DNA from 2 places in the Mesorhizobium sp. 113-1-2 genome. Region 2 is predicted to be linked to the other one. Evidence: predicted binding sites of a transcription regulator. Region 2 holds the regulator's gene; the other holds the start of a gene.

Region 1 (4,164 bases), 3.8 Mb from region 2:
GCAGATCAACCGGCATCTGACCTTCTCGCCCTCGCGCCGTGGCGTGGCAGAGGAGGGCGCCCGCTATGGCGGCGTCGGCATCGCCACCAGCATCGTCAATTATCTCGTCTATTCCGCGATCCTGCTCGCGCTGCCGGCGGCGCCGCCGCTGGTGGCCCTCGCCATAGCCTCGCTGGCCGCCATGGCGCTGTCCTTCCTGGGCTACTCCAGGCTGGTCTTCGACCGTTAACGGCGTGGCCCGATTGGCAGAAGGCGCGGCGACCCTTATATCGCTCTCGTCGACTGCGCTGGGGACCCGCCATGAAGCTGAAAATCGCCGTCCAGATGGACCATATCTCCACCGTGTCGATCGCCGGCGACACCTCGTTCGCGCTGTCACTGGAAGCGCAGCGGCGCGGCCATCAATTGTTCCACTACACGCCCGACCGGCTGTCGCTGCGCGACGGCAAGGTGTTTGCCCGCATCGAGGAGATGCAGGTGCGCGACGAGAAGGGCAGCCATTATTCGCTGGGCGAGAAGGTGCGCACCGACCTGTCGGAGATGGACGTGGTCCTGCTGCGCCAGGATCCGCCCTTCGACATGAACTACATCACCACCACGCACATCCTCGAGCGCATCCACCCGAAGACGCTGGTCGTCAACGACCCGGCCTGGGTGCGCAACAGCCCTGAAAAGATCTTCGTCACCGAGTTTGCCGACCTGATGCCGGACACGCTGATCACCAAGGATCCGCTGGAAGTCGCCGCCTTCCGCAAGGAGTTCGGCGACATCATCGTCAAGCCGCTCTACGGCAATGGCGGCGCCGGCATCTTCCATCTGCACGAGGCCGACCGCAACCTCGCCTCGCTGCTCGAAATGTTCGGCCAGCTGTTCCGCGAGCCCTATATCGTGCAGCGCTACCTCAAGGAGGTGCGCAAGGGCGACAAGCGCATCATCCTGATTGACGGCGAGCCGGTCGGTGCCATCAACCGGGTGCCGGCCGAGCATGACTCCCGCTCCAACATGCATGTCGGCGGCAGCGCCGAAAAGACCGAGCTGACGGAGCGCGAGCGCGAGATCTGCGCCCGTATCGGACCGGCATTGAAGGCACGCGGCTTTATCCTGGTCGGCATCGACGTCATCGGCGACTATATGACCGAGATCAACGTGACGTCACCGACCGGCGTGCGCGAAGTGCAGCGTTTCGGCGGCGCCGACATTGCCAGCCTGTTCTGGGATGCGGTCGAGGGCAAGCGGAAGTAGCCCGTTTTCATTTCGTATTAACCATGTTCCGTTTCCGCAACCGGGCGCAATCCAGCTGCAACCCTTGCGATTGCCCGTTCTTGTAATGTTCTTGATTTGACCGGGAAACTGTGATTGTCTTCCCGAGTGGCCATTCTCGGCCAATCGCATGGGTTGTGGCCCCGGGGGCAAACATGGTGGCGCGGGTTCGCACGGTCGCTTTCCAGGGCATCGAGGCCGTGCCGGTCGACGTGCAGGTGATGATCGCGCCCGGCAAAGTCGGCATGCAGATCGTCGGCCTGCCCGACAAGGCGGTCGCCGAAAGCCGCGAACGCGTGCAGGCCGCGCTCCATGCCTCCGGCCTGTCGATGCCGTCGAAGAAAGTGACGGTCAATCTGGCGCCCGCCGATTTGCCCAAGGAAGGCAGCCATTACGATCTGCCGATCGCGCTTGGCCTGATGGCCGCCCTTGGTGCCATTCCGGGCGACATGCTGGCCGGTTATGTCGTGCTTGGCGAACTCTCGCTCGACGGCACCATTGCCGCCGTCGCCGGTGCCTTGCCGGCGGCGATCGGCGCCAATGCCGAGGGCAAGGGCCTGATCTGCCCATTCGCCTGCGGCCCGGAAGCGGCCTGGGCCGGCAAGGATTTCGACATTCTGGCGCCGCGCAGCCTGATCGCCATCGCCAACCATTTCCGTGGCACGCAGGTGCTGTCGCGCCCCGAAGCCGGCATCCATGCCGCGGCGCGCGACCTGCCCGACCTTGCCGACATCAAGGGCCAGGAGACCGCCAAGCGGGCGCTGGAAGTGGCGGCGGCCGGCGGCCACAACCTGTTGATGGTCGGCCCGCCAGGCTCGGGAAAATCGATGCTGGCGCAGCGGCTGCCGTCGATCCTGCCGCCGCTGGCGCCGAAGGAATTGCTTGAAGTCTCGATGATCGCCTCGGTGGCGGGCGAGCTCGGCGAAGGCAAGCTGACCGACCGGCGGCCGTTCCGCGCCCCGCATCATTCGGCCTCGATGGCGGCGATGGTCGGTGGCGGGCTGCGCGCGCGGCCGGGCGAAGTGTCGCTGGCGCATCACGGCGTGCTGTTCCTCGACGAATTCCCCGAATTCACGCCGCAGACGCTCGATGCACTGCGCCAGCCGCTGGAGACCGGCGACTGCATGATCGCGCGCGCCAACCACCGCGTCACCTATCCGGCGCGCATCCAGCTGGTGGCGGCGATGAACCCGTGCCGCTGCGGCATGGCCGGCGAGCCGGGCTATCGCTGCCTGCGCGGCGAACGCTGCCGCACCGACTACCAGGCGCGCATTTCCGGTCCGCTGCTCGACCGCATTGATCTCAGGATCGAAGTGCCGGCGGTTTCGGCCAGCGACCTGATCCGGCCTGACCGGGCGGAGAAGAGTGCAGCCGTGGCACTGCGCGTGGCCCGCGCCCGCACCCTCCAGCGCGAGCGTTTCGAACGGCTCGGCGTGACCAGCGCCACAACCAACGCCCATTGCGCACCTTCTGTCATCGAAGACATCGCCATGCCCGACGCAGCCGGCCTGTCGCTGCTCAAGGACGCCAGCGAAAAGCTCGCCTTTTCCGCACGCGCCTATCACCGGGTGCTGAAAGTGGCGAGAACGCTCGCCGATCTCGACGCCAGCGAAACCGTCGGCCGCATCCATCTGGCCGAGGCGATTTCCTATCGCATGAGTTCGGAACGGGTGGCGCAGGCGGCCTGACTTCCGTGCCGCGCGTTGCAGCAGACGAAGCTCTGACATCGTGCTCTGAGATGCCGTTGATGGGGTTCTGCCGAAGGATGCCGAACGATTGCGCGGGCAGCGTAGTCGAGAGGCTTCCCTAGTCAGCCGTCCGGGGAATAAGCCTCTGCAGGGTCGGTGTCATGATCATGCCGAAGGTCAAGGTATCGCCGTAAGCCCGAGCAGAGAGCATCGCCCCATGCACGGTCGCCATGAAGGCTTCCGCTTCCACGCGCGGCGCACCCGATATTGTCAGTGTCCTCTGTTCAGCGCCGCGCTCGATGACGCCAGACAGCCATCCCGAGAGGAACCGAAAATACGCCCGCACTTCCACGGCAACCTCCGGCGGAAGGGCCGGCAGTTCGCTGGCAAGCAGCGCGCAGACACAGAACGGCACACTCGCATCCTCGATGCATCGGGCCCAGATGCCGGCATAGGCCCGAAGCAACGCCGGCGGCTCGGGGACGTCGCGCTCGAGCCCTCCCATGCCCGTGACAGCCTCCTCGAGGTAGCGCTTGAGCAGGGTCCGCACGAGGTCGACCTTGCTGGGGAAATGGTGGTGGATGCTGGCTTTGCGGATGCCGATCACTTCGGCGATATCGGCGTAGCTGAAGCCATTGTACCCGCCGGCGACGATGAAGGTTCGCGCGGCGGCCAGGATCTCATCGGCAGTGTTCGAAGGCTTGCTCATGCACGTACCTGCCTTTCCGCAAGGGGACTTTAACTTGCGACCCGCGGCGACTTGCGAAGGACGTCGCTCACCGACAGCCATAGAGCGGACACAAGGAAGTAGAAGGCACCGAACGCGGCATAGGGCGCAACATTGGTGATGCCAATGATCTCCGTGCCGCCGGCCATCTTGACGAAGAAGACACCTGCCAGCGCGGATTGGGCGCCGCTCAGTATCATCGCCCATTGCGCACCGTTGGTTTTCCAGCGGCGCACCGCCGTCAGGAGCTGAAGCACGCCGGAGACAACCGCCCAGACGCCGTAGACCGAAAGCACCGCGTTCATGCTGTGACCGAGCGCTATGGCAATTGCAATCGCGGTGACGATGCTGACGACGAAATTGAGCAATTGCGACTTGTTGCGGCTAAGTCCGCCCGTGCGCCGGGCGTCGATGTAGTTCGCCAGAGCGTCCCATGCGGGGTAGGCAACCAGCATAGCGGCAGCGAGTGGCGGGCTGCTCTTCGCGACT
Region 2 (4,164 bases):
ATCCGGCTGACCATCGACGTGACGTCGACCGCGCGGCCGACACTGCGCTATGCGCCGGAAAGGGTCCGGCTTTCAGCGCGCAATATCCCGGCGGACATGACTGCCGGCTCCCTGGTCACCGGCTATGCCAAACTGTTGCCGCCAACCGGTCCCGTGCGGCCGGACAGCTACGATTTCTCCTTCGACAGCTATTTCGCCGGCATTGGCGGCAGCGGCTTCTTTCTCGGCAATCCAAAGCTTGTCGCAGCCGATGATGGTGAGATGCCGCTCACGGCCCGCCTTTTCTCCGGCATAGAAAACGCCCGTGAAGCCATTGCCGATCATATCCGGGCCACGGTCGGCGGTGCCGAAGGCGAGATCGCGGCGGCGCTGATCGTCGGCGTGCGGGCCGGCATTCCCGATGAAATCAACGAAGCGATGCGGCGCACCGGCATCTACCACATCATCTCCATTTCCGGACTGCATATGGCGCTGGTCGCCGGCACCATCATGGGTCTGCTGCGCGGGGCTTTCGCGCTGTTTCCGGACTTTTCCGCGCGCCGGCCGGTGAAGAAATACGCCGCTGCTGCAGCCCTGTTCTCGATCGCCGCCTATCTCGTCATTTCCGGTGTTGTCGTCGCCGCCGAACGCAGCTTCATCATGCTGGGGGTGATGCTGATTGCCGTGCTGTTTGATCGCGCGGCGCTGACGATGCGCAATTTGGCGATCTCAGCGATCGCCGTCATCGTGGTGTCGCCGCATGAAGTCGTCGGCCCAAGCTTCCAGATGTCGTTCGCTGCGACTGCGGCTTTGGTCGGTGCCTATGCAGGCTGGGCTGATCACCGCGCGGGAAAGGCAAGGCCGCCACCGCCGAAGCGATCGCTACCGGGCTTTCTCGCTCGAAAATTCCTCGCGCTCACAGGAGGGGTGGCGATGACGTCCATCATTGCCGGCAGTGCCACGGCGCTGTTTGCAATATGGCACTTCCAGCGTGTGTCGCCGCTCAGCCTGTTCGCAAATCTGGCTATCATGCCAATTGTCTCAGTCGTCATGTTTCTGGCGGTTGTCAGTGCTTTGACAATGCCCTTTGGTTTGGACGGGCCCTTTCTCCACTTGATGGGCAAAGGCCTGACGGCGATGATCGCCATATCGGCGTGGATATCGGAACGCTCTCCCGTCGATGCGGTCGGGCTGATTTCGCAGCACTCCGTCCTGCTAGTGACGATTGCCCTGGTCATCGCGACGATGGCGACGACATGGCTGCGGCTCGCGGCACTGCCCTTCGCGCTTGCCGGACTGTTGACGGTGTCGGATACGCGCACGCCAGATGTGCTTATCTCGGAAGATGCGCGGCTGGTCGCGCTACCGATCGGCGGCGGCGAACTCGCGGTCAGCCGGGCTCGCCCGAACGAGTTCACCGTCGACAATTGGAAACGCGCGCTGGTGTCCGAAACCATCGTCGCGCCGGAGATGTTCGACAAGGCGGACGGGCAATTCGGCATTGCCGATGCCGTCAACCTCCCGCCTGGAGCGCCATTCTATTGCACGGATGGTGTCTGTCTTGCCCGGCACCCATCGGGTGCGATCATCGCACATGTCGAAGACCGCAAGGCCACCTGGAAGGCCTGCGGTTTTGCCGATCTGATCGTCGTCAATGACGCGACAGGCTATGATGCCTGCCACAATCCGCTGGTTCTTGTCGTTACCAAACGGCAACTGGCCCGAAAGGGCAGTGCCGCCGTCTTCTTCGACCGCCAATCGGCGACCGGTCCGCCAATCGTCAGTTTCGCGGTGGATGGACCGTATCGGCCCTGGCATGCGCAGCGAAAATTTTCACGCGAGGCGAGGGGGCTGGCGCCCTATCAAAAACCTGAAAAGACGGCCGTTCCTGCTCAGTAGCGCCGGATCAACCCGACCAGCTTGCCTTGCACCTTGACCCTGTCGGGCCCGAAAATGCGCGTCTCGTAGGCCGGGTTGGCGGCTTCGAGCGCAATCGAGGCGCCCTTGCGGCGGAACCGTTTCAGCGTCGCTTCCTCCTCGTCGACCAGGGCGACGACGATCTCTCCCGGGCTTGCCGTATCGGCGTTGCGGATAATGACCGTGTCGCCATCGAAGATGCCGGCCTCGATCATCGAGTCGCCCTTGACCTCCAGCGCATAGTGCTCGCCACCCATGATCATGTCCGGGGGCACCGAGATCGAATGCGTCTGATGCTGGATGGCATCGATCGGCACACCGGCGGCGATACGGCCCATCACCGGGATCGACACGGCGGAGACCGCGTCGTCATCATTGCCGGCTGAGGGCAGGCGCGATGGTGCCGGCTTGATCTGGCGGCCAAGGCCGCCCTGACCGAGACTGCCCTGGATGACGCTCGGCGAGAATTTCTTTGCCGCGTTGAGGCCAGGCGCGATCGAATCCGGCAACCGCAGCACTTCCAGCGCGCGTGCCCGGTTCGGCAGCCGGCGAATGAAGCCACGTTCCTCCAGTGCCGTGATCAGTCGATGGATCCCCGACTTGGAGGCAAGATCGAGCGCTTCCTTCATCTCGTCGAAGGAAGGCGGAATGCCGCTTTCCTTGAGCCGTTCATGAATGAACATCAGCAGTTCATGTTGCTTGCGTGTCAGCATGGCGGCCCCCAAGGCATTGAACGAAGGGTGTGAACCAGAATCGAAAAACAAACCCAGAACAAACACTATCTGTTCCAGTTGTGTTCTGCAACTGTTTAAAGTTTAGTGAATTTGTTAAAGCCTCAGAAATTTTCGCTCCAGGTGGCAGGCGTCAACCGACCACCTCCACCGTCGGCACGTGCATTGAAATCATTATGGTTAATAGCCTGTGGCCTATCCTCTTATCCTGTTTGGCATCAGGCGTTTGAAAGGCATTCTCAGGGTGGATTGTATGGCGAACGGATCCATTTTCGGCGGAACGAAACGAAATCAAAACGTCAACAATCGCTGGCTATGCGGAGATAGAACGCGTTCAGGCTCCCGGCATCGCTCCGACCAGAACCTGGGCGTAGGCGCCCGCATCGATATTGCCGCCGGAGATAACGCGCCGCGGCAAGGTCATCCGGAAACCGCTTTCAGACTGCCGGCGCGTACGGTGTAGGGATTGGCACAATTGTCTTCGCTGTGCACATAGACGTGCAGCGTGTAGCCGATATGCGCCGTCATCAGCGCTTTTGCCCGCTCCACATCGCGATCGAGCGCCGCTTCCATGATCTCGGTGTGATGCTCGATGGCGATCGCCTCGCGCAAGGCGTCCATGGCCTCGCCATAGCCATCCTTGAGGCCGGCCGCCGCCCGCAATGTCGGCGCCAGACCGAGAAAACGATGATGCCGCCGCAACTGATCGGCGATCGTCGAGCGGAAGCGCAAAAGCCAGTTGGATGTTGCCGCGCTCAGCAGCGCCGCATGGAAGGCCTCATGGCTCTCGTCCCATTTGTCGACGGCCGCATCGGAAGGGTCGTCGACCGCGGTCTTGCAGCGCGAGAGCCGGTAATGGGCGGTGACGACCGCGTCCTCCCATTCTCTGCCGCCATTCGCGATCGATTCCAGGAACAGCGGCATTTCGACAACCATCCTTGCGCGCGCCAGATCCTCGAGCTCGGCGCGCGACACGGGAGCGACGGCAAAGCCGCGATTGCTGATGGCGGTGACCAGGCGCTCGGCTTCAAGTCGGGACAAGGCTTCCCTCAGCGGCGTCCAGCCGACGCCGTATGTGGCGCGCAGCGCGCTCAGCTTGAGCGGCGCGCCCGGCATCAGGCGGGTGGTCAAGATATCGCGCCGCAGCAGCTGATAGGCCGCTTCGGTCTTAGTGGAGCTGTTCTGATCCTGCATCGCGATCCGTCCATCATCGGGCTTGCGAAAATTATATATGATGTGGAGGCATGGCAAGAATTATATATAATGTTTGACACGCGGCGAGGGACTGACCATGATCGCCGCAGTTGCCGCCCTATGAGCGGCGCTGATCAAATCTGGGAGGAAATGATGTTGAAGTCGAAATCCGCTTGGCTGTCGGGATTGGCCCTGGCGGGCGCATTGATGCTCAGCGCCGGGAGCGCCGCAGCCGATCAGATCCGCATCGGCATCGCCAATTTCGGCGAGCATCCGCAGCTCAACGCTGCCATAGCCGGCTTCAAGAAGGCACTGACGGACAATGGCTTTGTCGAGGGCAAGG

Evidence for each region. Region 2 encodes LexA, which represses DNA repair genes until DNA is damaged. Its sites were predicted from a motif close to TGTTCNNNNTGTGTTCNG; they were not measured.
Region 1: JN279_RS03830 (YifB family Mg chelatase-like AAA ATPase) is a predicted target of LexA. The motif match lies at 1,318-1,335, and genes of this name have one in related genera.

What each region holds. Positions count from the first base shown of each region.
Region 1 covers NZ_AP023242.1:825,779-829,942, forward strand. The annotation lists gene JN279_RS03820 (GtrA family protein) at 1-229, shown strand, start outside; gene gshB (glutathione synthase) at 301-1,242, shown strand; gene JN279_RS03830 (YifB family Mg chelatase-like AAA ATPase) at 1,416-2,948, shown strand; gene JN279_RS03835 (TetR/AcrR family transcriptional regulator) at 3,067-3,657, opposite strand; gene JN279_RS03840 (DUF308 domain-containing protein) at 3,687-4,164, opposite strand, start outside.
Region 2 covers NZ_AP023242.1:4,603,819-4,607,982, forward strand. The annotation lists gene JN279_RS22290 (ComEC/Rec2 family competence protein) at 1-1,878, shown strand, start outside; gene lexA (transcriptional repressor LexA) at 1,872-2,609, opposite strand; gene JN279_RS22300 (GntR family transcriptional regulator) at 3,048-3,821, opposite strand; gene JN279_RS22305 (ABC transporter substrate-binding protein) at 3,975-4,164, shown strand, end outside.